Regions from separate parts of the Streptomyces sp. NPDC001157 genome, predicted to be linked through region 4. Evidence: riboswitches for the same ligand, from Rfam matches in the RefSeq annotation. Region 4 holds a riboswitch; each other region holds the start of a gene.
What was found. A riboswitch is a leader RNA that binds a small molecule or an ion and turns the genes downstream of it on or off. The one in region 4 is predicted to bind cyclic di-AMP.
Positions count from the first base shown of each region.

Region 1: linked by a shared signal. The riboswitch ahead of ACWDAG_RS01220 (M23 family metallopeptidase) and the one ahead of ACWDAG_RS19505 (M23 family metallopeptidase) in region 4 are both predicted to bind cyclic di-AMP.
Region 2: linked by a shared signal. The riboswitch ahead of ACWDAG_RS25555 (NlpC/P60 family protein) and the one ahead of ACWDAG_RS19505 (M23 family metallopeptidase) in region 4 are both predicted to bind cyclic di-AMP.
Region 3: linked by a shared signal. The riboswitch ahead of ACWDAG_RS45460 (transglycosylase family protein) and the one ahead of ACWDAG_RS19505 (M23 family metallopeptidase) in region 4 are both predicted to bind cyclic di-AMP.

Region 1 is NZ_JBSFJW010000001.1:279,273-286,840, forward strand. It holds gene ACWDAG_RS01205 (VOC family protein) at 94-477, shown strand; gene ACWDAG_RS01210 (TetR/AcrR family transcriptional regulator) at 583-1,203, shown strand; gene ACWDAG_RS01215 (SGNH/GDSL hydrolase family protein) at 1,283-2,068, opposite strand; gene ACWDAG_RS01220 (M23 family metallopeptidase) at 2,430-3,326, opposite strand; cyclic di-AMP (ydaO/yuaA leader) riboswitch at 3,331-3,489, opposite strand; gene ACWDAG_RS01225 (alpha-galactosidase) at 3,806-5,875, opposite strand; gene ACWDAG_RS01230 (tyrosine-protein phosphatase) at 6,046-6,843, shown strand; gene ACWDAG_RS01235 (DUF6126 family protein) at 6,853-6,978, opposite strand; gene ACWDAG_RS01240 (helix-turn-helix domain-containing protein) at 6,975-7,568, opposite strand, start outside.
Region 2 is NZ_JBSFJW010000015.1:126,567-134,134, forward strand. It holds gene pcrA (DNA helicase PcrA) at 1-2,060, opposite strand, end outside; cyclic di-AMP (ydaO/yuaA leader) riboswitch at 2,540-2,711, shown strand; gene ACWDAG_RS25555 (NlpC/P60 family protein) at 2,720-3,874, shown strand; gene ACWDAG_RS25560 (tellurite resistance/C4-dicarboxylate transporter family protein) at 3,974-4,948, shown strand; gene ACWDAG_RS25565 (hypothetical protein) at 4,926-5,279, opposite strand; gene ACWDAG_RS25570 (NlpC/P60 family protein) at 5,693-6,754, shown strand; gene ACWDAG_RS25575 (LuxR C-terminal-related transcriptional regulator) at 6,772-7,497, opposite strand; gene ACWDAG_RS25580 (ATP-binding protein) at 7,497-7,568, opposite strand, start outside.
Region 3 is NZ_JBSFJW010000059.1:15,308-22,875, forward strand. It holds gene ACWDAG_RS45450 (FtsB family cell division protein) at 1-117, opposite strand, end outside; gene eno (phosphopyruvate hydratase) at 265-1,551, opposite strand; gene ACWDAG_RS45460 (transglycosylase family protein) at 1,765-2,448, opposite strand; cyclic di-AMP (ydaO/yuaA leader) riboswitch at 2,453-2,623, opposite strand; gene ACWDAG_RS45465 (transglycosylase family protein) at 2,819-3,826, opposite strand; gene ACWDAG_RS45470 (cytochrome P450 family protein) at 4,015-5,283, shown strand; gene ACWDAG_RS45475 (nucleoside triphosphate pyrophosphohydrolase) at 5,248-6,258, opposite strand; gene ACWDAG_RS45480 (SurA N-terminal domain-containing protein) at 6,358-7,005, opposite strand; gene ACWDAG_RS45485 (glycoside hydrolase domain-containing protein) at 7,152-7,568, opposite strand, start outside.
Region 4 is NZ_JBSFJW010000009.1:257,069-264,636, forward strand. It holds gene ACWDAG_RS19490 (bifunctional acetate--CoA ligase family protein/GNAT family N-acetyltransferase) at 1-481, opposite strand, end outside; gene ACWDAG_RS19495 (HPr family phosphocarrier protein) at 690-971, shown strand; gene ACWDAG_RS19500 (GntR family transcriptional regulator) at 1,111-1,803, opposite strand; gene ACWDAG_RS19505 (M23 family metallopeptidase) at 1,990-2,754, opposite strand; cyclic di-AMP (ydaO/yuaA leader) riboswitch at 2,767-2,931, opposite strand; gene ACWDAG_RS19510 (M16 family metallopeptidase) at 3,135-4,523, opposite strand; gene ACWDAG_RS19515 (M16 family metallopeptidase) at 4,520-5,923, opposite strand; gene ACWDAG_RS19520 (DNA gyrase/topoisomerase IV subunit A) at 6,244-7,568, shown strand, end outside.

The sequences.
Region 1 (7,568 bases), on a different contig from region 4:
TGTCGAAAGTGCTGCTGGAAGCCTGCGCCATCTGCCCCAGGATCGGGCGTAATTCGGTGGCATTCGGCGTGCGGATCAGAAAGGCTCGCGGCCATGGTCTCGGTACTGCAGAACGTGGCGATCGACTGTGCGGATGCCTACGAGCTGGCCCGGTTCTGGAGCAGTGTGACGGGCCGTCCGCTGCATCCGGAGGTCGGACCGGGTGACCCGGAGACTCAGGTGCTGCTGGCGGAGGGCCCGGTGTTGCACTTCAACCAGGTGCCCGAGGCCAAGACGATCAAGAACCGGATCCATCTGTGTCTGCGCCCCGAGACCTTCCGCGATCAGGAGGTGGACCGGCTGCTGGGCCTCGGTGCCACCTTCGTCGCCGATCACCGGAACCCCGATGGTTCGGGCTGGGCCGTCCTCGCTGATCCCGAAGGCAACGAATTCTGCGTTCTGCGCAGCGAGTCCGACCGGGCGGCCATGCATTCCTGACGCTCACGCGCCCGCCTTGGTCGGTTTCACACCGCGCCCCGTGTCGAACCCGCCGAGTGCCGACCTCGCCCGGCGCCGTCAGCGGTGACGGAATAGGGTGACCGCGTGGCGAGAGTGCGGTTGAGCGTGGCCGAGCGGCGCGAGGAGTTGCTGCGGGCCGCCATCGGGCAGATCGAGGCGCGGGGTGTGGCAGCGGTCAGGATCGCCGACGTGGCCTCGGCACTCGGCGTGAGCAACGCGCTGGTGCTGTACCACTTCTCCACGAAGGAGAAGCTGGTGGCCGCCGCGTTCACCTTCGCGGCCGAGGACGACCTCGCGCAGCTGCGCAAACTTCTCGGCCGCCGTACGACGGCGCTGCGGCGCTTGCGGTCGGCGGTGCGCTGGTACGCGCCGACGGGCCAGGCCAAGGGCTGGCGGCTGTGGATCGAGGGCTGGGCGGCGGCGCTGCGCGAGCCCGCGCTGCAGGAGGTCACGCGTGACCTCGACAAGCAGTGGAAGGCCGCGATCGCCGAGGTCATCGCGGAGGGCGTGGCTGCGGGCGAGTTCCGCTGCCCGGACCCGCACGGCGCGGCCCTGCGCCTGACCGCCCTGCTGGACGGGCTCGCCGTGCAGCTGACCTCGTACGCCGGTGCGGTGTCGCGGGCGCGGGCGCAGGAGTGGGTGGACGAGGCGCTGGCCCGGGAACTGGGGCTGGAGCGGGCGGCGTTGACGACTGCGGAGCGCTGAGAGCCTGTGTCTGTCCCGGCCGGGGTTCAGACACAGGCTCTCAGCCCCGCACTTGGCGGGGGCTCGTTTCCGACGGCTCTCAGGCCACCGAAGCGATCCGCATCTTGATGTCGTCCGGCGACAGCGCGCCCTTCGCCGTGACATGGTCCCCGGACGACTCGCCCCGCAGCCGGCGGCCGATCCACGGCACCAGGTACTCGCGCGCCCAGTGCACGTCGTCCCGTCGCACCTCGAGGGTGCCGCGCGGCGGGAGCGGCGGCCAGGGCTGGTCGGGGTCGGCCGGCACATCGAGGCCGAGGACCTGCCCGGCGCGGAGCGCCACACGCGTGTGCCCCTCGGGCGAGAGGTGGAGGCGGTCGCCGTCCCACGCCCTGCGGTCCTGGACGGTCTTCAGGGACCACAGGTCGAGCACGGGACAGCCGTACCGGTCGGCGATGGCCCGGACATGACCGTTGTAGGTGGCGATCTTGCCGCGCAGGTGCTTGAGCACGGGGACGCCTCGGGTGTCGAAGCCGGTGGTCACCATGACCGTGCCGGCGACTTCGGTGAGCCGGATGACCGCCCGCTCGAAACGCTCGGCGACCTCGTCGGGGTCGGTGCCGGGACGGATGATGTCGTTGCCGCCCGCACAGAAGGAGACCAGGTCCGGCGCCAGTTCGACGGCCTGCGGTACCTGGTCCTCCACGATCTGGTCGAGTAGTTTGCCGCGCACGGCGAGGTTGGTGTACCTGAAGTCGCCCTCGGGTCGCCGGTCCGCGAGAAGCACCGCGAACCGGTCGGCCCAGCCGACGAACGCCCCGTCGGGGCCGGGGTCGCCGACGCCCTCGGTGAAGCTGTCCCCCACCGCAACGTACGACCCGATCACTGATCTGCTGTCACTCTTCGAATCGTCTGCCACATCGACCATGATTCACCTTCGAATGTGACCTACGCGACCGTAGGAAAGGGTTGACGCGCGGTGAGATAAGCCACTTCTAAAGTGTTCACCAAGCTCGGAATAACCCTTCGACCAGGGATGTTGACGCGTCAGCAATGTTGCGGGGGAGCCGCGCGTTGTTCCACCAGCGGACCGTCGAGCCGTCGGAGACGATACGGACGCCCCGTGCAGCCCCGCCACAAGAACGCAATACGGCAAACACGAGCGCAGCCGGACACACCGAAGGCCGGACCCGGGGATCGAGGTCCGGCCTTCGGCAGCGTGTCAGGCAGGTGGTTCTCGGGGGACGTCAGCCGACGCCGACGCCCTTCGAGCGGAGGTAGGCGACCGGGTCCACGTCGGAGCCGTAGTCGGGCGTGGTGCGGATCTCGAAGTGCAGGTGCGGGCCCGTCACATTGCCGGTCGCGCCGGAGAGGCCGAGCTGCTGACCCGCGGTCACGGTCTGGCCGACCGAGACGGAGATCTGGGACATGTGGCCGTACTGGGCGTAGTGGCCGTCGGCGAGCCTGACGACGACCTGGTTGCCGTAGGCGCCGCCCCAGCCCGCGGAGACGACCGTGCCCGCGCCCACGGACTTGATGGAGGTGCCGGTCGGGACGACGAAGTCGACGCCGGTGTGGTAGCCGCTCGACCACATGCTGCCGGGCACGTGGTAGCCGGTGCCGACGGTGGCACCGAGCACCGGGAGGGTAAAGCCGGTAGGGGCGGAGTCCGAGGCCTTGGTGGCAGTCGTCCTGTCGGCGGACGAGGTCGCCTTCGGGGCGGACGAGGACGACTTGCTGGTGTCCGTCGCGGCCTTCCGGCCGATCGTCAGCTTCAGGCCCGGGTGGATCAGCGACGGGTCGTCACCGACGGCCCGGCGGTTGTCCGAGTAGAGCCTGTGCCAGCCACCGTGGACGTGCTGCTCGTCAGCGATCTTCGAGAGGTAGTCCCCGGCCCGCACCGAATAAGTCCGCACGCCCGCATTGCCGGCGGCACTCTTCTGAGCCGCCTTCTTCTCGGCGACCGGAAGGGACTGGACGGCCTTTTCCGAAACCGACTCGGAAACGGATTTGGTTGTGGCGGCATGGGCGCCGGTGGCCCCCATGAGCGGGAGAGCGAGTGCGGCGCCACCGGTTCCGGCGACGGCGATGGAGCGAGTGAAGCGCTGGGGCTTCGGGCGACGGTGCTTACCCTTCGCGGGCATGACGAATTCCTCTCCGGCGCCTGCGAGGTGAGCTGTCGGGTTCGGGCTGGAGATGCCCGGCCGCGCATGCGACGCGGCTTTACCCCTAGCCGTTCCGGAGACCGGAACAGGCGGTTGTACCTGTGGGTCCCCCGCTCCTGCCGTTCACGGGTGAGTTGTGCGGGCACCGGGCGGCGGCAGGATTGGGCGTCCGTCCGGATTGGTGGCGAACGTAAGCGACCAAGACGCAAAGGAACAAGTGACGGTTCCCCGTGAATGCGTTTCTATTGATCCCTTGAGAGAAAACCAGGTGACCCTGCGTGAATTCCGAGGTGATCGTCTCGGTCAAACGCCCTTGTAAAGCACGTGAATTACGTGGACATGACGCGCCACGCACTGTCACGGATATGACGCTCCTCACGCGCCTCCACTCCAGGATCCTCTATTCGGGGGCGAGTTGGAATGAAGAGGTAGAAGGAGCGCCAATCCGGACAGAAGACTCAGATGCGCCGCAGACGGAAAACTGCCGCATCGAGGTCGCCACGCAATCCGGTACGCAGTCCGTGATGCTGCAATACGGCACCGCTGTGGATTTCGCCCGTTTCGGGGCATTCATACGAGGCTGTCGGGTCGAGGCCCCGCAGTCGCAGCGCCGGTACGGGCTCGCCGTAGCTCTGCGCCTGGAGCCACGCGAGGACGACCGCCTCGTCCCCTCGCACGTACTGCACCGCACTCAGCCCGCCCCGCGGAGGCCGCAGCCGGTGGAGGTCCCCGTGCTGCACCAGCGGCCGGATCTCCTTGTAGAGCGCCACCCACTCGCCGGCCTCGGCGAGCTCCTCGTCGCTCCACCGAGTGAGGTCCCCACCGACCCCGAGTACGCCGGCCATGGAGCTCACGAACCGGAAGCGCAGCGAGCTGACCCGGCCATTGAGCTGGGTGTTCGGACTGTCGGTGACCCAGGCGGCCATCACTCGTGCAGGGTGGATCTGGCTGAAGCCGTGCTGGATGGCGAGCCGGTCGAGCGGATCGGTGTTGTCGGAGGTCCACACCTGGTCCGTACGGCTCATGATCCCGAGGTCGATCCGTCCGCCGCCGCCCGAGCAGGACTCGAAGACGACACCGGGGTGGGCCGCCCGCAGCCGGTCCAACAGGGCGTACAGTCCCCGGACATGATCGACCCAGAGGCGCTGCGGATAGGGCTCGCCGGGCCAGCCCGCGTCGGTGAAGCAGCGGTTGAAGTCCCACTTCACATAGTCGATGGGGGCACTGGAGAGGAGCGCGTCGAGCTGCTCCCAGAGGTATTCCTGGACGTCTTCCCGGGCCAGGTTCAGTACGAGCTGGTTGCGGAATTCCGTCCGCTTGCGTCCCGGCTGGAACTGCACCCAGTCGGGGTGGGCGCGGTAGAGCTCACTGTCCGGGTTGACCATCTCGGGCTCGACCCAGATGCCGAACTGCATGCCCAGGGCGTGCACATAGTCCGCGAGAGGCTTGAGGCCGTTCGGGAAGCGGTCCCGGTTGACCGTCCAGTCGCCGAGTCCCGCGCGGTCGCTGGTGCGCTTGCCGAACCAGCCGTCGTCGACCACGAACAGCTCGACGCCGATCGCCGCGGCCCGCCGTGCCAGGGTTCCCTGCTGCTCCTCGGAGATGTCGAACTCCGTGGCCTCCCAGGAGTTGAACAGCACCGGCCGGTCCTGGTCGGCGTCGGGGATGACGTAGGCGCGCTGGTAGGCGTGCCAGGCGCGGCTCGCACCGCCGAAGCCGCCGTCGCTCCACAGACCGGCGAAGACGGGGGTGGTGTACGACTCCCCCGCCTCCAGGCGCAGCAGCCCGGAGTCGTCGTAACCGGCGCCGCCGGTGATCTGCACGCGCGCGTCCGGGAGTTGCGCCACCGCGATCCGCCAGGAACCCGACCAGCCCAGAGCGCAGCCGTAGACCTCACCGCGTTCCTCCGTGGCGTCGGTGTCGAGGGCGACCCAGGGCAGGTGCTGGTGTCCGGTGTGGCCGCGGCGGCTGCCGATGATCTTCTCACCGTAGGTGAGAAGCGAGGCGGTCAGCCGGGACTCGGCGGCCCAGCGGCCGTGCAGCTGGGACAGCCGCCACTCCTCGCGCTCGGGCAGTGTCCAGGTCGCGGAGTCGGCCCGCAGCAGCTCCAGAGCGGGCCCCTCGTTGTCGAGGGTCACCCAGCGCTCCACGACGTCGTGCCGCATCCGGTAGTGCAGCGTGATCGCAAGCCCACCGTCCCGGAAGCCCAGCCGGAGGTGGTCGCCCTCCGACTCGTACCTCTCGAAGCGCCACTCGGTGCCGCGCCGCTCGTCGGTGCGCACGGACAGGGCGGGCCGCACGAAGCGGGGGCCGCCCTCCACCGGGTACTCCTCGTGTCCGTCGAGCGGGGACTCGAAGGGCCTGTAGTCCGGCAGCGGGCGGACGGCGAGTGCCTCGGCGTCGGCGAGCGCGATCCGGGGGCCCCAGTGCAGGTGCAGCAGCTCGTCGTCCTCGGTGAGATGGACGGCGTAACTGCTGGCCGGCCCCGAGAGGAGCCAGGTACGGCCGTTGTCTGCGATCTCCAGCATCAAGCCCTCACACATTCGAACAGGCGCGACCAATCACCAACATCATCAAGCCACGTGTGCCCTGGTCGCAACGCCTGTGGACAACTCATTGCCTCAGGAATCCATGTCGTATCGTCGGGAGGGTGCCCGTCGACGAGCCGCGCCGGACGGGCGGACTGGGAGGAGCCCCCGTGACGCAGCAGATCCCGTCGACCGAGCCCGAGCTTGCCGGAGTCCGCAACTTCCGTGATGTGGGCGGACTTCCGACCGTGGACGGACGGCGGGTGCGGTACGGGGTGCTGTTCCGCAGCGGCCACCTCGCGCACGCGACCGAGGAGGACGCCGAGTTCCTGGCCTCCTTGGGACTGCACACGATCTTCGACTTCCGCAACGCGGCGGACCAGAAGCTGGAAGGCCCGGACGTCGAGCTGCCGGGTGTGCGCAATGTGAACCTGCCGCTGACCGACCCGGCGGACGGCTCCGGGTTCTGGAAGATGGTCCGGGACGGCGAGATCGAGCAGCTGCGCGAGCTCCTCGGCGACGGCAAGGCGGCCAACCGAATGATCGTCTCCTACCGCACGATCATCAAGGAGCGCACCGCCGAGCACGCGCGCGTGCTGCGCTCGCTCGCCGACGACAGTGTGCCCGCCCTGATGCACTGCGCGGCGGGCAAGGACCGTGCGGGACTCTCCATAGCCGTGACCCTGCTCGCGCTGGGCGTCGAGCGCGAGGCGATCGTCGCGGACTACCTGGAGTCGAACGCCAAGCACCGCCGCTACAAGGTGCACCGCAGCAGCAGCTCCGCCTCGGCCTACTCCCCCGAGGTGATGGAGCTGCTCAGCCCTCTGTTCGAGGCGCGCGCCGAGTATCTGACGGCGGCTTTCGAGACGATCGAGGAGACGTGGGGCGACGTCGACACGTATCTGGAGCAGGGTCTGGCACTCACCCCGCAGCTCCGCGAGCTGCTGCGCGAGCGACTGCTCGACTGACCGCGCGCCCTACTTCGCGCCCACCGAGAACAGCAAGTAGATGAAGGCCGCGAAGAGGTGCCCCACCGCGATGTAGATGATCAGGCGCACCCACAGGGCGCGGGGGAACTTCTCCTCCATGTTGCTGTTGCTCATGGCATCTCTCCGGTGATCGGGCCCAGGCACAGCGTGGCCGTCGGGCTCTGCAGCAGGGTGTGAACGAACAGGAGCTCGACGCCGTCGGGATCCTGGGCGGCGATCCGGTGCGGGGTCAGCGAGTCGAAGTGGGCGCTGTCGCCGGGGGCGAGCCGGTGGGTGGTGTCCCCCAGGCGCAGCCGCAGCCGTCCCTTGAGGACGTACAGCCACTCCTCGCCGGGGTGCACCCGCACGATGTCGCCCTGTGAGCCGTGCGGCACATGGACGCGCAGGGCCTGCATGCCGCGGCCGGGCGCGCCGGCCTGCCAGTAGGTCCAGCCGCCGGCGGCGGTCGGTTCCATGTCGGCGGCGCGCACGACGGCGTCCCGGTCGGCGACCGTCTCGCCGAGCAGCTCCGAGACGGTCGTACTGTAGATACGGGCAAGGGCCAGCAGCATCGGCAGCGACGGCTGACGCTGCCCGGTCTCCAGCCGGGAGAGGTGTGCCGCCGACAGCCCGGCGGCACCTGCCGCGGCCTCCAGCGTGAGGGAGGCACGGCGGCGCAGCGCGCGGAGCTGGGGTGCGACGGCGGGCAGCTCCGCTTCGGCTTC
Region 2 (7,568 bases), on a different contig from region 4:
ACGTACGCGAGCCGCCGCTCCTCCTCCAGCTCCTTGGCCTGGCCGAGGGCGCGCATGTGCGGGAAGACGCCGTCCTCCATGCCGGTGAGGAAGACCACCGGGAACTCCAGGCCCTTGGCGGTGTGCAGGGTCATCAGGGTGATGACTCCGGAGCCGTCTTCGTCCTCATCGGGGATCTGGTCGGAGTCGGCGACCAGCGCGACGCGCTCCAGGAAGTCGGCGAGCCCGGGAGACTCCTCGCCCTCGCCCGCCTCCTGTTCGAACTCCAGTGCCACGGCGGCGAGTTCCTGGAGGTTCTCGATGCGGGTCTCGTCCTGCGGGTCGGTGGAGGCCTGCAACTCGGCCAGATAGCCGGTGCGTTCGAGGATCGCCTCCAGGACGGTCGCCGGGCCCGCGCCGGACTCGACGATCGTGCGGAGGTCCTCCATCAGCGTGTTGAACCGCTTGACGGCGTTGGCCGACCGCGCGGCCATGCCGTATGCCTCGTCGACGCGGCGCAGCGCCTGCGGGAAGCTGATCTTCTCGCGCTGCGCGAGTGCGTCGATCATCGCCTCCGCGCGGTCGCCGATGCCGCGCTTGGGGACGTTGAGGATGCGGCGCAGCGGCACCGAGTCCTCGGGGTTGGCCAGCACCCGGAGGTAGGCCAGGACGTCCCGGACCTCCTTGCGCTCGTAGAAGCGGACGCCGCCGACGACCTTGTAGGGCAGACCGACCCGGATGAAGACCTCTTCGAAGACACGGGACTGGGCGTTGGTGCGATAGAAGACGGCGACGTCCCCGGCCTTCGTCTCGCCGGCGTCCGTGAGACGGTCTATCTCGTCGGCGATGAACTGGGCCTCGTCGTGCTCCGTGTCGGCGACGTAGCCGGTGATGCGCGCGCCCGCGCCCGCATTCGTCCACAGGTTCTTGGGGCGGCGGGACTCGTTGCGCTCGATGACCGCGTTCGCCGCGCTCAGAATGGTCTGCGTGGAGCGGTAGTTCTGCTCCAGCAGGATCGTCGTCGCGTTCGGGTAGTCCTCCTCGAACTGGAGGATGTTCCGGATCGTCGCACCGCGGAAGGCGTAGATCGACTGGTCGGCGTCGCCCACGACGCACAGTTCGGCGGGCTGGAGGTCGTACTCGTTCGGCGGTACGTCCTCGTCGTGCGCGCCGGTGCCGACGAGCTCCCGTACGAGCGCGTACTGGGCGTGGTTGGTGTCCTGGTACTCGTCGACCAGGACGTGCCGGAAGCGACGGCGGTAGTGCTCGGCGACGTCCGGGAAGGCGCGCAACAGGTTGACCGTCGTCATGATCAGGTCGTCGAAGTCGAGGGCGTTCGCCTCGCGCAGCCGCGACTGGTACATGGCGTAGGCCTGGGCGAGGGTCTTCTCGAAGCCGTCGGCGGCCTGGGCGGCGAAGTCCTCCTCGTCGATCAGCTCGTTCTTCAGGTTGCTGATCTTGGCGCTGAAGGACTTCGGCGGGTAGCGCTTGGGGTCGAGGTCCAGGTCTCGGCAGACCAGGGCCATCAGGCGCTTGCTGTCGGCCGCGTCGTAGATCGAGAAGGAGGAGGTGAAGCCGAGCTTCTTCGACTCCCTCCGCAGGATGCGCACGCACGCGCTGTGGAAGGTCATCACCCACATCGCGTTCGCGCGCGGGCCGACGAGCTGCTCGACGCGCTCCTTCATCTCGCCCGCGGCCTTGTTGGTGAAGGTGATCGCGAGGACCTGGCCCGGATGCACGTTCCGCTCGCCCAGGAGGTAGGCGATGCGGTGGGTGAGCACGCGGGTCTTGCCGGAGCCTGCGCCGGCCACGATGAGCAGGGGGGTGCCGGAGTGGACGACGGCGGCGCGCTGGTTCTCGTTCAGCCCGTCCAGGAGCGCGGCCGGGTCGATCGCCGGGCGGGGGGCGCCGTTGCGGTAGTAGGCCTCCCGGTCCGGGGGCACGTCGAACTTCCCGCCGAACAGATCGTCCGGAACCGGCTCCGGTCCGTGATCGTCCTCGGGCGGCGGCGGAGGGTCCTCCTCGTGCCCGCGGGGGGCCTGGAGGTTCGCCAGGAAGCTGTCGTCAAAGAGGCTGCTCATCGCTCTCCGAGTCTAGGGTGCCCCACTGACAGCCCGCCGCCGCCCTGAGAACATCGCGGGAATCCGCGGGCTCCCCGGGCCTCCCCGGCCTTAGAACCCCTGAATCTTCAGAACCCCCGAATCATCCAGAGCCGGCCACCCCTGTCGTCCGCTCTCCCTCCGAGAACGTGCCGTCACAGTCCGCAATCACCCAGGTCGAGAGGTAGAGGTTCACGCCCCAGGGGCTCCCCCGAGGACAGCCCCTCATGGACTACCACCCCCGAGCAGCAACCAGGTGGAAGCGGGCGGACGCCATCACTCCGGTTGAAATGCGCCCACGTCGCAGCAGATCCATCCGGATTGACGACTGCGCGCGGCTCCCTGACCAAAGGTCACGAAAACGTATCGGGCATATCGAACATCAACCTTCACAGAGGCCACACGAGTTGGCTACCGTTCCGGCAGGCCGCACGACCCCCACCGGCGAACGTCGCCGGGCCGCGCTGCCTCCGCCGAGTCCGGGGCGCCGCCGCGCATCCGGAGCCGGGGACCCACACCGACCTTGGGGTGAATCGGTCCTCCTCCCTTTCGGGGTACGGACCGTAGGGCAACCCTTCCGAACCACCCGCCCGAACCCGACAGCTAACTCGGTAGGCGGAACATGGAAGGAGTCGCCTCCCTTGGCGTCGCACCGCAAGTCGCGCCCCGCGGGTACACGCGTAGCAGGCATACGCACCCCCGCCCTCGCCACGGCCGCCCTCACCTCGGTGGCCCTGCTGTCCCAGTCGGCGAACGCCGCCCCCGCCGCCGACGGCAACCCCAGCCTCGAAGAAGTCGAGAAGAAGGTCGACGACCTCTACCGCCAGGCGGAGTCGGCCACCGAGAAGTACAACGCGGCCAAAGAGAAGACCACGAAGCAGCGCAAGAACGTCGACACCCTCCTCGACGACGTCGCCAAGCGCACGCAGAAGCTCAACGCGGAGCGGGAGCAGCTCGGTTCCTTCGCCGCGGCCCAGTACCGGACGGGCGCCGCCGCCCCCGACACGGCGACCTTCCTGCTCGCGGACTCCCCGCAGGACTACTTCGACCAGACGCAGCTGATGGGGCGGCTGACCTCACGTCAGAAGAGCGCGGTCGACGACTACTTCACCGAGCAGTCCGCGACGATGACGAAGCGCCAGGAGGCGTCCAAGAGCCTTCAGACGCTCACCGAGACGCAGAGCGACCTGCAGACCGCCAAGTCCACGGTGCAGAAGAAGCTCTCCGACGCGCGCGAACTGCTGTCGAAGCTGACCGCCGAGGAGAAGGCGCGGCTCGCGGCGATCCAGAAGCAGAAGGAGGAGGAGGCCGCGCGCAAGGCCGCTGAGCTGGCGAAACAGCAGGCGGCGGCGGAGAAGGCCAAGGAAGAGGCCGCGGCCCAGGACAGCGGCTCCTCCTCGGGCTCGGGATCCACCTCCACCAGCGACTCCTCGTACGCCACCAAGGCCGAGAAGGCGCTCGCCTTCGCCCGTGCGCAGATCGGCAAGCCGTATGTCTGGGGCGCCACCGGCCCCGGCTCCTACGACTGCTCCGGCCTCACCCAGGCCGCCTGGAAGGCCGCGGGCGTCGACCTCCCGCGCACCACCTACGACCAGGTGAACGCCGGCACCACGGTCTCCCTCACCGACGCGCAGCCCGGCGACCTGATCTTCTTCTACGACGACATCAGCCACGTCGGCATCTACATCGGCAACGGCATGATGATCCACGCCCCGAAGCCCGGCGCGTACGTCCGCGAGGAGTCGATCTACTACGGCGGCGCATCGATCATCCACAGCGTGGTGCGGCCGGCCTGAGGCACCGGAGAGCAGTGCACGCGCGCGTGCGGGGCAGTTTGCGAGGCACGCGCGCGTGGCCCGTCCCCAACCCGCGCGGCACTCCCTAGCATCGGCCCCATGTCCGTCCCGACCTTCCTCCGCGCCTGGTGGGCGCAGCGTTCGCCGGCGGCCGGGGCCGCCGTGCTGGCGACCGGCATCGTGTCGGTCGGGCTGCATCTGACGGGGTACGAGGCGCTGTCGCGGGTCGTCCTGGGCCTGGCCTGTGTCGCCTGGGCGGTGCTTGCGGCGGGCTTCGGCGTCCGTCTGGTGCGGGAACCGGAGAGGTGGCGGGCGGAGGCGGGGACGCCGGGGGCGCTGACCGCCGTGGCGGCGACCGCCGTGCTCGGGACCCGGTTCTCGGCCCTCGGGCGGCAGACCCTCGCCGAGGCCCTGCTCGCGCTGGCGGCCGTGCTGTGGCCATTGCTGCTGGTGCAGGTCGCACGGCACTGGCGGCGTCGTATGCCGGGCGGGGTGTTCCTGTGCTGCGTGGCCACTCAGGGACTCGCGGTGCTCGGCGCCACGCTCGCCGGAGCCCAGGCGACGGCATGGCTCGCCCGTGCGGCACTCGTGCTGTTCTGGCTCGGGCTCGTCCTCTACGGCTGCGCGCTGGCCCTCTTCGATCTGCGACAGGTGACGGAAGGGCTGGGCGACCAGTGGGTGGCGGGCGGCGCGCTCGCCATCTCGGCCCTCGCCGGATCGGAGCTCGTCGCGGCGGACAGCGCGCGCCTGTACCTCTGGAACGACGACGACCGCGGCGTCCTGCGCGCCGTCACCCTGGCGCTGCTCGTGCTCGACCTGGCCTGGTACGCCGTACTGCTCGTCGCCGAGGCGGTGCGGCCGCGGCGCGGCTACGACGTGCGGCGCTGGGCGACCGTTTTCCCGCTGGGGATGACGGCTGCGGCCGTGCTGTCCGTCGCCGCCGCCCTCGACGCCCCGCGACTCGAAGGGCCCGGGGAGGTACTGCTGTGGATCGCGGTGGCGGCCTGGCTGGCCGTCGCCGCGGGCGCCGTGGCCGCGGCCCGCGCCGGCATCAGGTCCAGAGCACCGCGATGAAGACGTTCGCCGTGGTGAGCAGGCCCACCAGTCCGAACAGGCTCTTGTCGATCTTCTCGTCGTCCCGCTTCACATAGACCAGGCCGAGGATCACGATCAGCAGGGCCAGCTTCACGCCGATCTTGATGTTGTTGACGTGATGGTCGTCGGCCTGGTTGAGGCCGACCAGGATCGCGCCGGTGACCAGCATCGTCAGCGCGCCGTGCAGCATCGCCGGGACGAAGCGGGCCTCTCCGCGGCCCATCGCCTTCATCTGGGTGAGGAAGCCGCCGAGGAGCGCGGCGATGCCGATGATGTGCAGGCCGACGAAGAGATGGATGAGTACGTCCATGGGGCCGGAGCTTAGACAGGGGCCCATGGGGCGCCCGACACCGACCCGTCCTTCACAGGTGGCCCCTGCATATATGCGGCCCGTAGCACTCCGCCACCCACCCGTGTTCCGGAACGGCCACATCGGTCAGCGCCCTGCGTGAAGTCGACGGCGCGAGTCCTGGATCACGCCCGCATACGGTCACTCGGCGATCCGCCCGGGGCACTTCCGCACATCGCGTTACCGAGCCGACACAGACAGGTTTAGCGTCCTCCACCAGGTGACCGGCTCCCCACCGCCGCCCGGGCCAGGGGCGGCAGTCGGCCACCACCGCCGAGAAGGTCCGGCGGCGGCCCGCTCCCCCTGTGCAGGCCGCCGCCGGACGCGTAAACCGCCCCGGAACGGGTGGTCGTACGAAAGGACGGGCAGTCCACGTGGCAGCGCACCGCAGGCCCAGTCGGCGCTCGTTCAACGGCAGTTCGGCCCGGACGGCGTTCACGATCGCCGTGGCGGGCGCTGCGACCGCGACGGGCTTCGACGGGACCGGGCACGCCGAGCCGGACCTGACGCCGACGCAGGTCAGGGCCGAGGTGGACAAGCTGTACCAGGAGGCTGAGGCCGCCACCGAGAAGTACGACGGGGCGAAGGAGCAGGCGGATGCCGCCGAGCGGCGGCTGTCGACACTGCGGGACGAGGCGGCGCGCAAGACGGACAGACTCAACTCGGCGCGGGACGAGCTGGGTTCGATGGCCGCGGCGCAGTACCGGGACGGCGGTCTCGACCCGGCCCTGCAACTCGCGCTGTCGGACGACCCGGACCGCTATCTCGAGGGCGCCGAGTTCGTCGACCGGGCGGGCACCCGGCAGGCGGCGGCCGTGGCGGACGTACGGGAACAGCTGCGGGAGATCGAGCAGTTGCGCGGGGCCGCTCGCATCGAGCTGGCCGGACTCAGGTCGCGGCAGGCGGAGCTGAAGCAGGACGAGAAGACGATCACCGGGAAGCTGGATACGGCGCGGCGGCTGGTGGCCCGGCTGTCGGCCGCGGAGCGCGCTCGGCTCGGGGACGGCACCGACCGCGCCTCACGTTCCGCGGCGGGTGGCCGGGACGGCCTCGCGTCCCTCGGCTCCGCGACCGCCGAGGCGCCCGACTCGCGTGCCGCGGCGGCCCTCTCGTATGCGTACTCCAAGCTGGGCAGCCCGTATGTGTGGGGGGCGACCGGCCCGGACGCGTTCGACTGCTCGGGCCTCGTCCAGGCCGCCTACCGCTCCGCGGGCATCTCCCTGCCCCGCACGACCTACGCCCAGATCGGCGCCGGACGCCGCGTCTCCCGCGCCGAACTTGCCCCGGGCGACCTGGTGTTCTTCTACTCCGGCATCAGCCACGTCGGCATCTACGTCGGCAACGGCATGATGATCCACGCCCCGAACCCGTCGGCGCCGGTGCGGATCGCGCCGATCGACGAGATGCCGTTCGCGGGGGCCACGCGGGTGGTGTGAGCTGCGGGCAGACGCTCTCAGACCAGCCGCCGCGCCGTCGCCCACCGGGTCAGCTCGTGCCGGTTCGACAGCTGCAGCTTCCGCAGGACCGCCGAGACATGGGACTCGACCGTCTTCACGGAGATGAACAGCTGCTTGGCGATCTCCTTGTACGCATACCCCCGGGCGATCAGACGCAGCACCTCCCGCTCACGCTGGGTGAGACGGTCGAGGTCCTCGTCGACCGGTGGGGCGTCGGTGGAGGCGAAGGCGTCGAGGACGAAGCCGGCCAGGCGCGGCGAGAAGACGGCGTCGCCCTCCTGCACACGGAAGATGGAGTTGACGAGGTCCGTGCCGGTGATCGTCTTGGTGACGTAGCCGCGCGCGCCTCCCCGGATCACGCCGATCACGTCCTCCGCCGCGTCCGACACGGACAGCGCGAGGAATCGGACCGGCTGCTCGGCGTCGGCCATCAACGCGGCGCAGCGGCGCAGGACTTCGACGCCGCCACCACCCGGGAGATGGACGTCGAGGAGAACCACCTCGGGACGGGTCGCGGTGATGACCGTGACCGCCTGGTCGACGTCGGCGGCCTCACCGACGACCTCGACTCCGGTCTGCTCGGTCTGGCCGATCTCGGCCTGGACGCCCGTACGGAACATACGGTGGTCGTCGACGAGGACCACACGCACGTGCCGCTCGCCCGCGCCACCGCCGGCCGTCGGCTCCACAGGCTCCGCGTTCGCCTCGGTCGGGTCGCTCATCACGTCTTCTCCGCCCTCTCCATCTCCAGCTCGACCTCCGTGCCGCCGTCCGGCACCGCGCGCAGCCGCGC
Region 3 (7,568 bases), on a different contig from region 4:
CCTCGACCGGCGGGCCTGCCGCTTGGTCTGGGAGCGGTAGACCCGGGCCGCTGTCTGTTCGCCGAGCAGCCTGATCCTGGTCGCGGTGGAGAACCGGTCCCGGTCCTTCACGGCCATGTCGCCGCCTCCCGTCACACGTGCGTACGTCCCCGCACACGGTACGGGACCGGTACGGGGACGTACGTACGACTGGCTAAGGCTTAGCCCAGGAAGGCTCAGCCCTTGCTGTGCCCGATTGTCCGCGGAGCGGACGTGCGGGAAGGCTCAGCCCTTGAAGCGCGGGAACGCGCTGCGGCCCGCGTACTCCGCGGCGTCGTCGAGGATCTCCTCGATGCGCAGCAGCTGGTTGTACTTGGCGACGCGGTCCGAGCGGGCCGGGGCGCCGGTCTTGATCTGGCCGCAGTTCACCGCGACGGCAAGGTCGGCGATGGTGACGTCCTCGGTCTCACCGGAGCGGTGGGACATCATGCACTTGAAGCCGTTGCGCTGGGCCATCTCGACGGCGTCCAGGGTCTCGGTCAGCGAGCCGATCTGGTTCACCTTGACGAGCAGGGCGTTGGCGGTGCCCTCCTCGATGCCGCGGGCCAGGCGCTCCGGGTTGGTGACGAACAGGTCGTCGCCGACGATCTGGACCTTGTCGCCCAGCTTGTCGGTGATGACCTTCCAGCCGGCCCAGTCGTCCTCGAACAGCGGGTCCTCGATGGAGACGAGCGGGTAGGCCGCCACGAGCTCCTCGTAGTACTCGGTCATCTCGGCGGCCGAGCGGGACTTGCCCTCGAACTCGTACTTGCCGTCCTTGTAGAACTCGGACGCGGCGACGTCGAGCGCGAGCGCGATCTGCTCGCCGGGGACGTAACCGGCCTGCTTGATGGCCTCGATGATGAGGTCGAGCGCGGCGCGGTTGGACTCAAGGTTCGGGGCGAAGCCGCCCTCGTCGCCGAGGCCGGTGGACAGGCCCTTGGTCTTCAGCACCTTCTTGAGGGTGTGGTAGACCTCGGCGCCCCAGCGCAGGGCCTCGGAGAAGGACTCCGCGCCGATCGGGGCGATCATGAACTCCTGGATGTCCACGTTGGAGTCGGCGTGCGAGCCGCCGTTCAGGATGTTCATCATCGGCACCGGCAGCAGGTGCGCGTTCGGGCCGCCCAGGTAGCGGAAGAGCGGGAGGTCGCTGGCCTCGGAGGCGGCGTGGGCGACGGCGAGGGAGACGCCGAGGATGGCGTTGGCGCCCAGGGAGCCCTTGTTGTCGGTGGCGTCCAGGTCGAACATGGCCTGGTCGATCAGGCGCTGCTCGGTGGCGTCGTAGCCGACGAGCTCCGGGCCGATCTGCTCGATGACGGCGAGGACGGCCTTCTCGACACCCTTGCCCTGGTAGCGGTTGGGGTCACCGTCGCGGAGCTCGATGGCCTCGAAGGCGCCCGTGGAGGCGCCGGACGGGACGGCGGCACGACCCGTGCTGCCGTCGTCGAGGCCGACCTCGACCTCGACCGTGGGGTTGCCTCGGGAGTCCAGGATTTCCCGGGCTACGACGACGTCGATGGACGGCACGAGCATCTCCTTCTTGGATGTGACACGGCTACGGCAGTAGCGCGGTGGCTCTGCGAGACGAGCCTAACCGCCTGAGGCCGATCGGCCACGCTGCCGACCACCCCTTGGGCAGAACCGAGAGTAAATTGTTTCCGAACGGAACAAAGAGCGGGAGCAAAAAGAACCCCGCCCCGGTGCGTACGGGGGAACACGCACCGGAGCGGGGAGACCGCGAGGCTGTCACTTGAGGTGCAGCTGCTGGCCCGGGTAGATCAGGTTGGCGTCGGAGACGATGTCCTTGTTCAGCTTGAACAGCTTCTGCCAGCCGCCCTTGACGCCGTGCTTCTCGGCGATCGAGCTGAGGGTGTCGCCCTTGACGACCTTGTACTCGCCGTCGCCCTTCTTGACCTTCTTGCCGGTCGGGGTGGTGACGGTCTTCGTCGACTTCTTGACCGTCGGGCGCTCGGCGGAGCGGGAGGCGCTCTGCCCGGAGGAGTGGCTGCTGGAGGACGAGCTGCTGGAGCTGCCCGACGCGCTGCCGCCGTTGTAGGCGGCACCGGAAAGGCCCGTGCCGCAGACCGGCCAGGCGCCCTTGCCCTGCGCGGCGAGGACCTTCTCGGCGACGGCTATCTGCTGCGACTTGCTGGCCTGGTTGGCCTGCGCGGCGTACTGCGTGCCGCCGTACGCGGCCCAGGTGGAGGCGGAGAACTGCAGGCCGCCGTAGTAGCCGTTCCCGGTGTTGATGGACCAGTTGCCGCCGGACTCGCACTGGGCGACCTTGTCCCACTCGGAGGCGGTGGCGGCGGAGGCGTTGCCGGCCGCCATCAGCGGAGCGGCGATGGCGACGCCGGTGACGCCGGCCAGCGCGGCGGCGCGGGTGGCCTTGGACGGACGGCGGTGCTTGCCCTTGCCGGAAAACAGCATGGTTCGATCCCCTCACCGACGCCTGCGAGGTGAGCTGTCGGGTTCGGGCCGGTTGAGTTGCCCGGCCGTGCTCTCGCTCTCACGAGACACGGCTACACCCCTAGCCGCCGCCGTCAACTGCCCGGTGCGGCACTTACCTTGGGTCCCCCGCTCCTGCCTACGGCGCTTTACGCGACGACTGTTCCCGTACGGCCGCTGGCAGGATTCGGCGTTGCGGCAGCCGGGGCTCGTGTTGACGAGCGGTGACGACGGTAGACACGCGATCCGTCGAATTTCAAAGACGATCAGGGCTTCTGAGACTCATCCCACACTTTCACCAAACCGGACATTCAGTGGCGAAGTGTGACGTGAACTCCCGTTGTTTTTCGCCCTATTCGGCACCGAGTTTCAGGGTCTGACCGGCGAAGATGTGGTTCGGGTCGGCACCGATGGCCTTCTTGTTCTCGGCATAGAGCGCCCGCCACCCGCCGTCCAGGCCAAGGGAGTCGGCGATGGAGGCGAGGGTGTCGCCGGCGTGGACGGTGTACGTGTCGTCCGCACGACTGCCGGCCTTGGTCTTGTCGGCGGCCTTGTCGATGGTCTCGTCGGCAGCCTCGTCCGCGCTGGCGCCACGGTGGCGGCCGGTACCGATCGCGCCGGTGTCGACGAGGCTCCAAGTGGCCGCCGGGGGCTCGGAATTGTCCGAGTCGTCACCCTTCGCCTTGCCTGTGGACGAGCTGCCGCCACCCTCTGAGTTACCCGTGGCCTTCCCGGAAGGAGAGGTGGAGGGTGAGGCGGATGTGCCGGATTCGGTGGAGTTGTCCGTCGCACTCGCGGAGGACGAAGAGGACGAAGGGGAGGCACTGGAGGACGAGCCGGAGGACGAATCCGACGAAGAGGACTCATCGGAAGCGCTGCCCGAGGAGTTGGACAGACCGGTCGAGTCGGAGTCGGACGCCCCGGATGAATCGGACGAACCGGAACCGCCGCCCAGCACACCGGTGTCGATGTGGGCCGAACCCGAGTCCCTGGTCAGCCCGGAGGTCAGTCCGCAGGTGTGGAAGGCGCCGACGCCCTGGTCGTCCAGGAGCTTCTCGGCGACGGCTATCTGCTGGTTGCGGCTGGCGAGGTCGGCACTGGGGGCGTAGTCGAGACCGCCGTACTTCTCCCAGTTCTCCTGGGTCAACTTGAGCCCGCCGTAGAAGCCGTTGCCGCTGTTCTCGCTCCAGGAGCCGCCCGTCTCGCACTGCGCCACCTTGTCCCAGGTGGTGCCGTCCGCGGCGCTCGCGCCGCCGGCGGCGAAGAGCGGGATCGCGATGGCGGAGCCGGTCACCCCGGCCGCGACGAGGAGAGCCGGAGCCTGGCGGGGGCGACGGTGTCGACCGTTCCCGGAGAGCATGCGGAGGCCTTTCACAAGACAGCAGTGACCGCGCGGCGCATGACACCGACAGGCGTTCGACACCACCGCGCTGGTCCGTGAACGTAGCCGCTGCCGATCACTTGTCACAAGTTAATGCCGCGTAGATCACGTGAAGATCACAGACTTGAACGCGTGTCACCTTTGACCGGTTCGCTGCGGCGGCGCATGTGCGGGCGGGCTGCGGATACGGTCGTCCTGTGAACGTCCCGAACACCGCTCCCGAACTCTTCACCTGGGAATTCGCCGGCGACCCGTATCCGGCCTACGCCTGGCTGCGCGAGCACTCCCCCGTCCACTGGACGAAACTCCCCAGCGGCGTCGAGGCATGGCTGGTGACCCGCTACGCCGACGCACGTCAGGCACTCGCGGACGGGCGGCTCTCGAAGAACCCCGAGCATCACGCCGAGGACGCGCAGGGCAAGAGCAGGACCGGCATTCCGGGTGAGCGCAGCGCCAATCTCATGACGCATCTGCTCAATATCGACCCCCCGGACCACACCCGGCTGCGCCGTCTCGTCTCCAAGGCGTTCACCCCGCGCAGGGTGGCCGAATTCGCCCCGCGGGTGCAGGAGTTGACGGACGATCTCATCGACCGGTTCGCGCCGCACGGGCAGGCGGATCTCATCCACGACTTCGCTTTCCCCCTCCCCATCTACGCGATCTGCGATCTGCTCGGCGTACCCCGCGAGGACCAGGACGACTTCCGCGACTGGGCGGGCATGATGATCCGGCACGGCGGCGGACCGCGCGGCGGTGTCGCCCGCTCCGTGAAGAAGATCCGCGGCTATCTCGCCGAACTCATCCACCGCAAGCGGGGCGAGCTCGGGGACGACCTGATCTCGGACCTCATCCGCGCCTCCGACCACGGCGAGCACCTCACGGAGAACGAGGCCGCCGCGATGTGCTTCGTGCTTCTCTTTGCCGGCTTCGAGACCACCATCAACCTGATCGGAAACGGGACATACGCGCTGTTGCGCAATCCCGGGCAGCGGCAGCGGCTCCAGGAGTCGATCGGGCGCGGAGAGAGCGCACTGCTCGACACCGGTATAGAGGAGCTGCTCCGCTACGACGGCCCCGTGGAACTGGCCACCTGGCGCTTCGCCACCGAGCCGCTGACCATCGGCGGGCAGCGCATCGCCACCGGTGACCCCGTCCTGGTCGTCCTGGCCGCGGCGGACCGCGACCCGGCCCGCTTCTCGGAGCCCGACACGCTCGATCTCTCCCGCCGGGACAACCAGCACCTCGGTTACGGCCATGGCATCCACTACTGTCTCGGCGCCCCGCTGGCCCGGCTCGAAGGCCGCACCGCGCTGGAGACCCTGCTGCGCCGCCTGCCCGACCTGGAGCTCGCCGCCGACCCCGCCGAGCTGCGCTGGCGGGGCGGGCTCATCATGCGCGGGCTACGAGACCTGCCCGTGCGGTTCACCGCCGCCTGACCGGCTTCGGCCCTCCGTCTCCTTGATCGCGTCCCGGTAGGCCCGGGCCGCCGCCCGCAGCGCGGCCTCCGGGTCCACGCCCTCCGCCTCGGCGCGCACCGCCAGCGCGAGCAACTCGTAACCCACGCCTTCGAGTCGGGGCAGTGGGACGTTCAGACCCGCCGTCCGTACCCGCGACGCCAGCTTCGCCGAGAGGGCCAGGCCCGGCTGGCCGAGCGGGATGCCCTCCGTCACCGAGGTGCGCTGCTTCTCGATCGCCTTGGTGCGCAGCCAGTGCTCCTTGACCTCCTCGGGCGTGGCGGCGGTCTCGTCGCCGAAGACGTGCGGGTGGCGGTGGATGAGCTTGGTGACGATGCCGGCGGCCACGTCGTCGACGGAGAAGGGGGCGTCCGGGTCCTCCTCGGCTATCCGGGCGTGGAAGACCACCTGGAGCAGGACGTCGCCCAGTTCCTCGCGCAGTTCGTCGCGGTCGCCCTCCTCGATCGCCTCGACGAGTTCGTACGCCTCCTCGATGCCGTACTTCGCCAGGCCCTTGTGGGTCTGCTGGGACGACCACGGGCACTCGGCGCGGATGCGGTCCATGACCTGGACGAGGTCCAGGAGGCGGGCGCCCGGGAGGTCGTAGGAGGCGGGCAACAGCTCCAGCTCCGGCATCTGCACGCGCCCGGAGCCCGCCAGCCGGGCCAGCCCGTCGGTGAGGGCGGGCTCGCCCTCACCGGTCGCGACCACGACGACCGTACGGCCGCCCGCGCACGCGTCGACCAGCTCCTCGGCTGTGGGGGCGGCCTCCTCGACCCGTATGCCCGCCTCCCGCAGATACGGCAGCTGCGGGTGGGCGCCGTCCGAGCACAGCACGCGGTCGGCGGCGTGCAGGGCCTGCCAGGCGGGCCAGGACAGCAGGCCGGGCGCGACGCGGTGGCTGGTGGTGAGCAGGACGATGCGGCCGGGGGCCTGTCCGGAGCTGATTGCGTTCACGATCCGAACGTAACGCACGCCGCCGACAGCCCCGGAAGTTGTCCACAGGGCTGTGCTCCGCAGGGCCGCTGTCCACAGGGACGGGGCCCTGGAGGACGGTTACGCCGTCTGCTGCGTCCCGGTCGCCGTGACCTCGCGCACCCACGGGGTCTTCGCGTCGACGCGGCTGCTCTTCTGGACGTCCCAGGTGCCGTAGCGCGGGTTCAGGTCGACGTGGAGTTCCTTGGACGCCTTGGACAGGGCGTTCCAGAAGGCCGGCTTGCTGGTGTCGGCGCCGAGGGCCTGCGCCAGCTTCTGGGCCTCCAGCTGGAGGCGCAGGTTCTCGTCGAGGCGCTGCGGGGCGACGCCGTACTGCTGGAGCCAGGCCGTCTGCAGGGCCTTGGAGCCGCCGACCTGCTGCTCCAGGCCGGTGCGCATCTGCTGGACCTCCTTGGGCGTGACGCTCACGCCCGCGTCCCGGGCGGCGCGGTGCAGCACCCGGTCGATGACCATCCCGTGCAGGGTGTCGCGGGTGAGGCCGGCGGTCTGCGACACGGCCTGCTTGTACTGCGCGTCGTCCTTCACGGCCGCCCGCTGCGCCGTGCGCACCTCGTTCACCCGGGTCTCCAGCTGCGCCACGGTGATCCGCTGACCGCCGACGACGGCTGCCGCACCGGGGTGCGCATCGCTTCCGCAGGCGGTCAGGACGGGGGCCGCGGCGGCGATCGCGGCGGTGAGGAGGAGCGCGGTGCGACGGCGGCGTTGCAAGGAAGCCTCCCGAGGAGATTGTGCGACGGTGCACAAAGTCTTGCGGTGATCGATGGTAGGCAGTGGGTCGGCTGTGGCCAACCCATTCGACCAACGATTCACCGCGACTTCGGGCACCGCCGCGCCTCCGCGGGTGCCGGCCGGGGTCAGCCGGTGATGGCCACCGGGGCGTCCCACGCGTCGCGGTCCACGGTGATCGTGTAGCCGTTCCGCGTCTCCTTGCTGTTGACCAGGTACTGGTGGGCGCGGCTGTGGTTGGTGAACTGGGTGGAGCCCCAGGGCCAGTCCGTGGTCGTGGTGTTCTGCTTGTCCCACAGGGCGTACCAGAGGTTGCCCGGCAGGTCCGTCTTGTCGGTCGCGGTGGCGATCGCCTTGGCGCTGGAGCTGGTGAAGCCGTAGTAGCCGGTGCGGTACGTCTTGGCGCGCAGTTCCTTGTCGAAGGCGCGGACATAGGTGAGCACGGCGTTGTTGCACGACGTGTTCGTGATGTCGTACGACTCCATGTCCAGGTAGATCGGGCTGCCGGCCTTCATGCCGAGCGCCGATGCCTTGGCCACGGCGTC
Region 4 (7,568 bases):
CCTTGATCATCTTGGTGTTGGCGGGCAGCACCTCGGCGGCGAAGCGGCGGATGCCGCGCTCCCGGGCGACCGCGCCGATGTGTTCGAGGAGGGCGGAGGCGACGCCGCGCCCCTGGTGGGCGTCCTGCACGAGGAAGGCGACCTCGGCCTCGTCGGCCGGAGCTGACGCGGGCATGCCATCGGCACCGATGCGGTCATAGCGTACGGTGGCGATGAACTCGCCGCCGACCGTGGCCGCGAGTCCCACCCGGTCCACAAAGTCGTGGTGCGTGAAGCGGTGGACGTCCTTTGCGGACAGACGAGGGTAGGGCGCGAAGAAGCGGTAGTACTTCGACTCGTCCGAAACCTGCTCGTAGAAGCTGACCAGGCGCTCGGCGTCATCAACGGTGATGGGGCGGATGCGCGCGGTGCCGCCGTCGCGCAGCACCACGTCGGCCTCCCAGTGGGCGGGGTACTCGTGCCGGTCCGGCGAGGTCTGCATGGGCCCCAGAGTACGGCTCGCGTCCGACAACGGCGCGGGGCAGTCTGTGGAGAACACCGCAGTCCTTCGAGAAGAGAACAAGGACGAAAGTCGGGCCGAGGCCGCGGTCCGACTGCCCACCCCGGACGGGACACAGGACCGCTCCGGAGACGCTTCACATGTGGGAAACTGGTCTAGACAACCCTGAGACACTGAAGGGCAGCATCACATGGCTGAGCGCCGCGTCAACGTCGGCTGGGCCGAGGGCCTCCACGCCCGCCCCGCTTCCATCTTCGTCCGGGCCGCCACGGCCGCAGGTATCCCGGTGACGATCGCCAAGGCCGACGGCAACCCCGTCAACGCGGCCTCCATGCTGGCCGTTCTCGGCCTGGGCGCCCAGGGCGGCGAGGAGATCGTCCTCGCCTCCGAGGCCGAGGGCGCGGACGTCGCCCTCGACCGTCTGGCGAAGCTGGTCTCCGAGGGGCTCGAGGAGCTTCCCGAGACCGTCTGATCACGGCACCACAGAAGGGCTCGTCCGAATTGCCGGGCGAGCCCTTCGCATTTCCCGCACAAGGGTGGTGCAATTTCCGATCGCGGGCAGCAGAAGTAATGCCCCGCGAATTGTTCCCTCTTTGTATACGGCGCCCGTGTTAATGCCGCAGGCCCGACATGTTTACGGGATGTTGCGAGTTCCTCACACCGTTCACCCGCTCCGGGACGCCGAAGCGCAGCCGGTGCACCGCGCTCGAGCGTTCGGAGTGCAGCGTGGTGAGCGCACGCGCGCGCTCACTGTCGCCGCGGGCCACGGCGTCGACGATCGCGCCGTGCTCCGCCCAGGACTCCACGGGGTTGGCCGGGGCCTCCACGGCGTACATCCAGGCGATCTTGTGGCGCAGCTGGGTCAGCATCGAGGTCAGCGCGGGGCTGCCGGAGGCCTGGGCGAGCGTCTCGTGGAACCAGCCCCCCAGGGAGCGCAGATCCTCGCTGTTGCCCCTCCTGGCCCGCTCCTGGCCCAGTCTGACCAGGCCGCGCAGGACCTTGAGATGGGCGTCGGTGCGCCGCTGGGCGGCCCGGGAGGCGCCGAGCGGTTCCAGGAGCATCCGCATCTCCAGCAGGTCGGCGGCCTCCTGCTCGGTCGGCTCCGCGACGCACGCGCCCGCGTGCCGCCGGGTCACCACGAAGCCCTCGGCCTCCAGGGTGCGCAGCGCCTCGCGCACGGGGACACGCGAGACGCCGTAGCGGCGCGCGAGGAGTTCCTCGGTGAGCCGGCTGCCGCGCTCGTAGACACCGGCGACGATGTCGTCCCGGATCGCCGTGCACACCGAGTGCGCCGGAATACGCATGACCGACCTCCGACTTAATCCCCGTGAAACGTCGATGATTGACGTGTATCGGCGACTCTATTGCACGGAGCCGGAATTTCCGACGGCGGGGCGGAATCCAGGGATATTTTTTGGACAGCGGGGAAGCAGAAACGCCGAAAGCCCCGGCTGAAGAGCCGGGGCCTCAGGAGATCTTGCGGTACGTCGTCAGACGTTCACGCCGTGCGAGCGCAGGTAGGCGACGGGGTCGACGTCCGAGCCGTACTCGGAGGTCGTACGGGCCTCGAAGTGCAGGTGCGGTCCGGTGGCGTTGCCGGTCGCGCCGGAGAGGCCTATCTGCTGGCCCGGGGTGACCGTCTGGCCCACCGAGACGCCGATGGACGACAGGTGGCCGTACATGGTGTACATGCCGTCGGCCATCTTGATCACGATCTGGTTGCCGTACGCCCCGCCCCAGCCTGCCTCGACGACGGTGCCGGAGCCGACCGCGTGGACGGTCGTGCCGCTCGCGGCGTGGAAGTCGATGCCGGTGTGGCTGCCGGAGGACCACAGGGAGCTGCTGGCCTGGTAGCCGGTCGACACGTACGAGTTCGAGATCGGCGCGACGAACGTGTTGAGGCGCTTGCGCTCGGCCTCGCGGGCGGCGCGCTCCTTGGCCTCGCGCTCCGCCTTGGCCTTCGCGGCGGCCTTCTCGCGTGCCGCTTCCAGGGCCGCCTTCTTGAGCGCGGCCTCCTCGGCTGCCTGCTTCTGGGCGTCGGCCTGGGCGTCGATCTTGTCGGCGATCGTGTCGCCGATGGTGATGACGGGGGTGAGGCCGGTCTGCTCGACGGAGTTCTCGGCCGCGAGCGCGGGGGCTGCGAGGGTTCCGATGACGCCGGTGGTGGCGAGGGCCGCGACGCCTGCGGCGGCCGTGGTGGTGCGATGCATCCGGCGGGGACGACGGTGCTTCCCGGTGGCGCGCGTGAACGCCATGTAGTGGCTGGTCCTTTCCTTCCCTCTCGCCTACCGGGTTAGCTGACGGGTTCGGAGCAGGAAGGTCTCCTACGGACCCCCTCGCTGCACGCGCGGGCGTCCGATTCACCCCAGGGACTGCGATGGGTCCCCGGCTCCCCTGGCTCGCGCCGTACGGGGACTCGGCGATGGCTGTCCGGTGCCGCGGATGCGGCGCGGTGCCTGACGGACAGCCCGGACGACGCTAAGCGGGGCATCTTTCAATCCCCAAACGGATCACGGCTTTTGTAGCGCATGCCACAGGGCAGACAGGCAACCTCTCCCTCAATTCGGACATTAAGGGGCCCTGGTGACGCATCAGTCACCAGGGCCCCTACGCGCGCGTGCCGCTGACCGAGCCTCTACTCGGCTGCCACGACCTTGACTTCGCCGATCCCGAGGGCCTCGACGGGCTCCTTGATCTGGGCCGCGTCACCGACGAGAACCGTCACCAGACGGTCCACCGGGAAGGCGCTCACGGCCGCCGCGGTGGCCTCCACGGTGCCGGTCGCGGCGAGCTGCTGGTACAGGGTCGCCTGGTAGTCGTCGGGCAGGTGCTGCTCGACCTGGTCGGCCAGTGTGCTGGCGACGGCCGCCGCGGTCTCGTACTTCAGCGGTGCCACACCGACGAGGTTCTGCACGGCGACGTCGCGCTCGGCGTCGGTGAGGCCGCCCTCGGCGAGCGTGCGCAGCACCGTCCAGAGGTCTTCGAGCGCCGGGCCGGTGTTCGGGGTGTCGACGGAGCCGCTGATGGCGAGCATCGCGGCTCCGGAGCCGTCCGGGGCGGACCTGAGGACCTGGCCGAACGCACGCACACCGTAGGTGTAGCCCTTTTCCTCGCGCAGGACGCGGTCCAGGCGCGAGGTGAGGGTGCCGCCGAGGCAGTACGTGCCGAGCACCTGGGCGGGCCACACACGGTCGTGCCGGTCGGCACCGACGCGGCCGATGAGCAGCTGCGTCTGGACGGCGCCGGGGCGGTCGACGATGATCACGCGCCCGGTGTCGTCGGCGGTCACCGGCGGCACGGGGCGGGGGTCGGCCTTGGAGCCGGTCCAGGCGCCCAGGGTGTCTCCGAGCAGCGCGTCCAGGTCGATGCCGGTGAGGTCGCCGACGACGACGGCGGTGGCCGTGGCGGGCCGGACATGGCGGTCGTAGAAGGCGCGTACGGCCGCCGCGTCGATCTTCTCGACGGTCTCCTCGGTGCCCTGGCGCGGGCGGGACATGCGCGAGGTCGCCGGGAACAGCTCCTTGGAGAGCTCCTTGGCGGCACGGCGGGACGGGTTGGCCAGCTCGTGCGGGATCTCGTCCAGGCGGTTGCGGACCAGCCGCTCGACCTCGCTGTCGGCGAACGCGGGCGCCCTGAGGGCGTCGGCGAGCAGACCGAGCGCCTTGGCGAGACGGGAGGCCGGGACCTCGAGGCTGAGGCGGACGCCCGGGTGGTCGGCGTGCGAGTCGAGGGTGGCGCCGCAGCGCTCCAGTTCGGCGGCGAACTCCTCGGCGGAGTGCTTGTCGGTGCCCTCGGAGAAGGCCCGCGCCATGATCGTGGCGACGCCTTCGAAGCCGGCCGGTTCGGCCTCCAGGGGCGCGTCCAGGAGCACCTCGACGGCGATGACCTGCTGGCCGGGGCGGTGGCAGCGCAGGACGGTCAGGCCGTTGTCGAGCGCGCCGCGCTCGGGGGACGGGAACGCCCACGGCTTGGCCTCGCCCGCCCGGGGCTGCGGGTGGAACTGCATCGTGGCGAGCTCGGTCACTTGGCCGCCTCCTCGTTCTGGTCGGTGGCTTCCACCGTGGCTTCGGACTCGGGGTCTTCGGGGAAGTCCTCGTCCTGGGTGTGCTCCGCGGACTCGGGCGAGAGCGGCTCGTAGACGAGGACCGCGCGGTTGTCGGGCCGCAGGCGGGCCTTGGCGACCTCCTGGACCTCCTCGGCCGTCACCTCCAGGACGCGCTGGACGGCGGTGAGGGCGAGCTGCGGGTCGCCGAACAGGACGGCGTACCGGCACAGTTCGTCGGCGCGGCCCGCGACCGTACCGAGCCGGTCCAGCCACTCGCGCTCCAACTGGGCCTGGGCGCGCTCCATTTCCTCGGCCGTGGGGCCCTCCGCGGCGAACCGGGCGAGCTCCTCGTCGATGGCGGCCTCGATGACCGGCACCTCGACGTCACCGGAGGTCTTCACGTCCAGCCAGCCCAGGGAGGGCGCTCCGGCCAGCCGCAGCAGGCCGAATCCGGCCGCGACGGCCGTGCGGTCACGCCGTACCAGCCGGTTGTAGAGGCGGGAGGACTCGCCGCCGCCGAGGACGGTGAGCGCCAGGTCGGCGGCGTCCGCCGCGCGCGTGCCGTCCTCGGGCAGCCGGTAGGCCGCCATCAGGGCACGCGCCGGGACCTCCTCCTCGATGACCTCGCGCAGCTGCTCACCGATGATCTCGGGCAGCGAGCCGTCGCGGGGCTCCGGCTTCCCGTCGTGCGAGGCGATGGACCCGAAGTACTTCTCGACCCAGGCGAGCGTCTGCTCCGGGTCGATGTCGCCGACCACCGAGAGGACGGCGTTGTTCGGCGCGTAGTACGTGCGGAAGAACGCGCGCGCGTCCTCCAGGGTCGCCGCGTCCAGGTCGGCCATCGAGCCGATCGGTGTGTGGTGGTAGGGGTGGCCCTCCGGGTAGGCGAGGGCGGTCAGCCTCTCGAACGCCGTGCCGTACGGCACGTTGTCGTAGCGCTGCCTGCGCTCGTTCTTGACGACGTCCCGCTGGTTCTCCATGGACTCGTCGTCGAGGGCGGCGAGCAGGGAGCCCATCCGGTCCGCCTCCAGCCAGAGGGCGAGCTCCAACTGGTGGGCGGGCATGGTCTCGAAGTAGTTGGTGCGCTCGAAGCTGGTGGTGCCGTTCAGCGAGCCGCCGGCGCCCTGCACCAGCTCGAAGTGCCCGTTGCCCTTGACCTGCCCGGAGCCCTGGAACATCAGGTGCTCGAAAAGGTGAGCCAGGCCGGTACGTCCCTTGACTTCGTGGCGCGAGCCGACGTCGTACCAGAGGCACACCGCCGCCACCGGGGTCAGGTGATCCTCCGAGAGCACCACGCGCAGGCCGTTGGCCAGGCGGTGCTCCGTCGCTGTCAGGCCCCCGGTGCCTGCCTGGTCTGTGGCCGTGTGACCCATGGGCATGTACATCCCTTCGCCTCGCGGATGCGGTGGTTCGAACCGCGGTTTTCCTGCCGGTCCCGCCACTGTATGCAAGCGTGCAGATCGTCGGCGAAGTTCCCGGACGACGTACGCCCACAGCGGATCGCGTAGCCTGCGGGCAGCCGCGGCGAGGTTGGCCCCGCCCACCGGCCCGGACCGCCGACACAGGGTCCTGGCCCGCGTTGTCAGTGCCGCGGTCCACAATGGTCCGCGACAGATACCGTTCACGCTTCAGCATGAGCGAGCCGAAGGGGACGTGAGCGACCCGTAGGCGAGCAGCCAGAAAAGAGGAGCCGGCAGCGATGGCCCGCCGCAGCACGAAGACCCCGCCGCCCGACGACTCGTTCGAGGAGCGCATCCTCGACATCGACGTCGTCGACGAGATGCAGGGCTCCTTCCTCGAGTACGCGTACTCGGTCATCTACTCCCGAGCCCTGCCCGACGCCCGCGACGGCCTCAAGCCGGTCCACCGTCGCATCGTCTACCAGATGAACGAGATGGGGCTGCGCCCCGACCGCGGCTATGTGAAGTGCGCGCGCGTGGTCGGCGAGGTCATGGGCAAGCTGCACCCGCACGGCGACGCGTCGATCTACGACGCCCTGGTGCGCATGGCCCAGCCCTTCTCCATGCGCGTGCCGCTGGTCGACGGCCACGGCAACTTCGGCTCGCTGGGCAACGACGACCCGCCGGCCGCCATGCGGTACACCGAGTGCCGCCAGGCCCAGGCGACGAGCCTGATGACGGAGTCGATCGACGAGGACACGGTCGACTTCGCGCCCAACTACGACGGCCAGGAGCAGGAGCCGGTCGCCCTGCCCGCGGCCTTCCCGAACCTGCTGGTGAACGGCGCGTCGGGCATCGCGGTCGGCATGGCGACGAACATGCCGCCGCACAACCTCGCCGAGGTCATCTCGGCCGCCCGCCACCTGATCCGCTTCCCGGGCGCGGACCTCGACACCCTGATGAAGCACGTCCCCGGCCCGGATCTGCCCACCGGCGGCCGCATCGTGGGCCTCGCCGGCATCCGGGACGCGTACGAGACGGGCCGCGGCACCTTCAAGATCCGTGCCACGGTCGAGATCGAGACCGTCACCGCCCGCCGCAAGGGCCTGGTCGTCACCGAACTGCCCTTCACGGTCGGCCCGGAGAAGGTGATCGCCAAGATCAAGGATCTGGTCGGTTCCAAGAAGATCCAGGGCATCGCCGACGTCAAGGACCTCACCGACCGCGCGCACGGCCTGCGCCTGGTCATCGAGATCAAGAACGGCTTCGTGCCGGAGGCAGTCCTGGAGCAGCTGTACAAGCTGACGCCGATGGAGGAGTCCTTCGGCATCAACAACGTCGCACTGGTCGACGGCCAGCCGCTCACACTGGGCCTCAAGGAGCTCCTGGAGGTCTATCTCGACCACCGTTTCGATGTCGTGCGCCGCCGCAGCGAGTTCCGCCGCACCAAGCGCCGCGACCGTCTGCACCTGGTCGAAGGCCTGCTCACGGCGCTCGTCGACATCGACGAGGTCATCCGCCTCATCCGCTCCAGCGAGAACAGCGCGGAGGCGAAGGAACGCCTGATGGAGCGCTTCTCGCTCTCGGAGATCCAGACCCAGTACATCCTCGACACGCCGCTGCG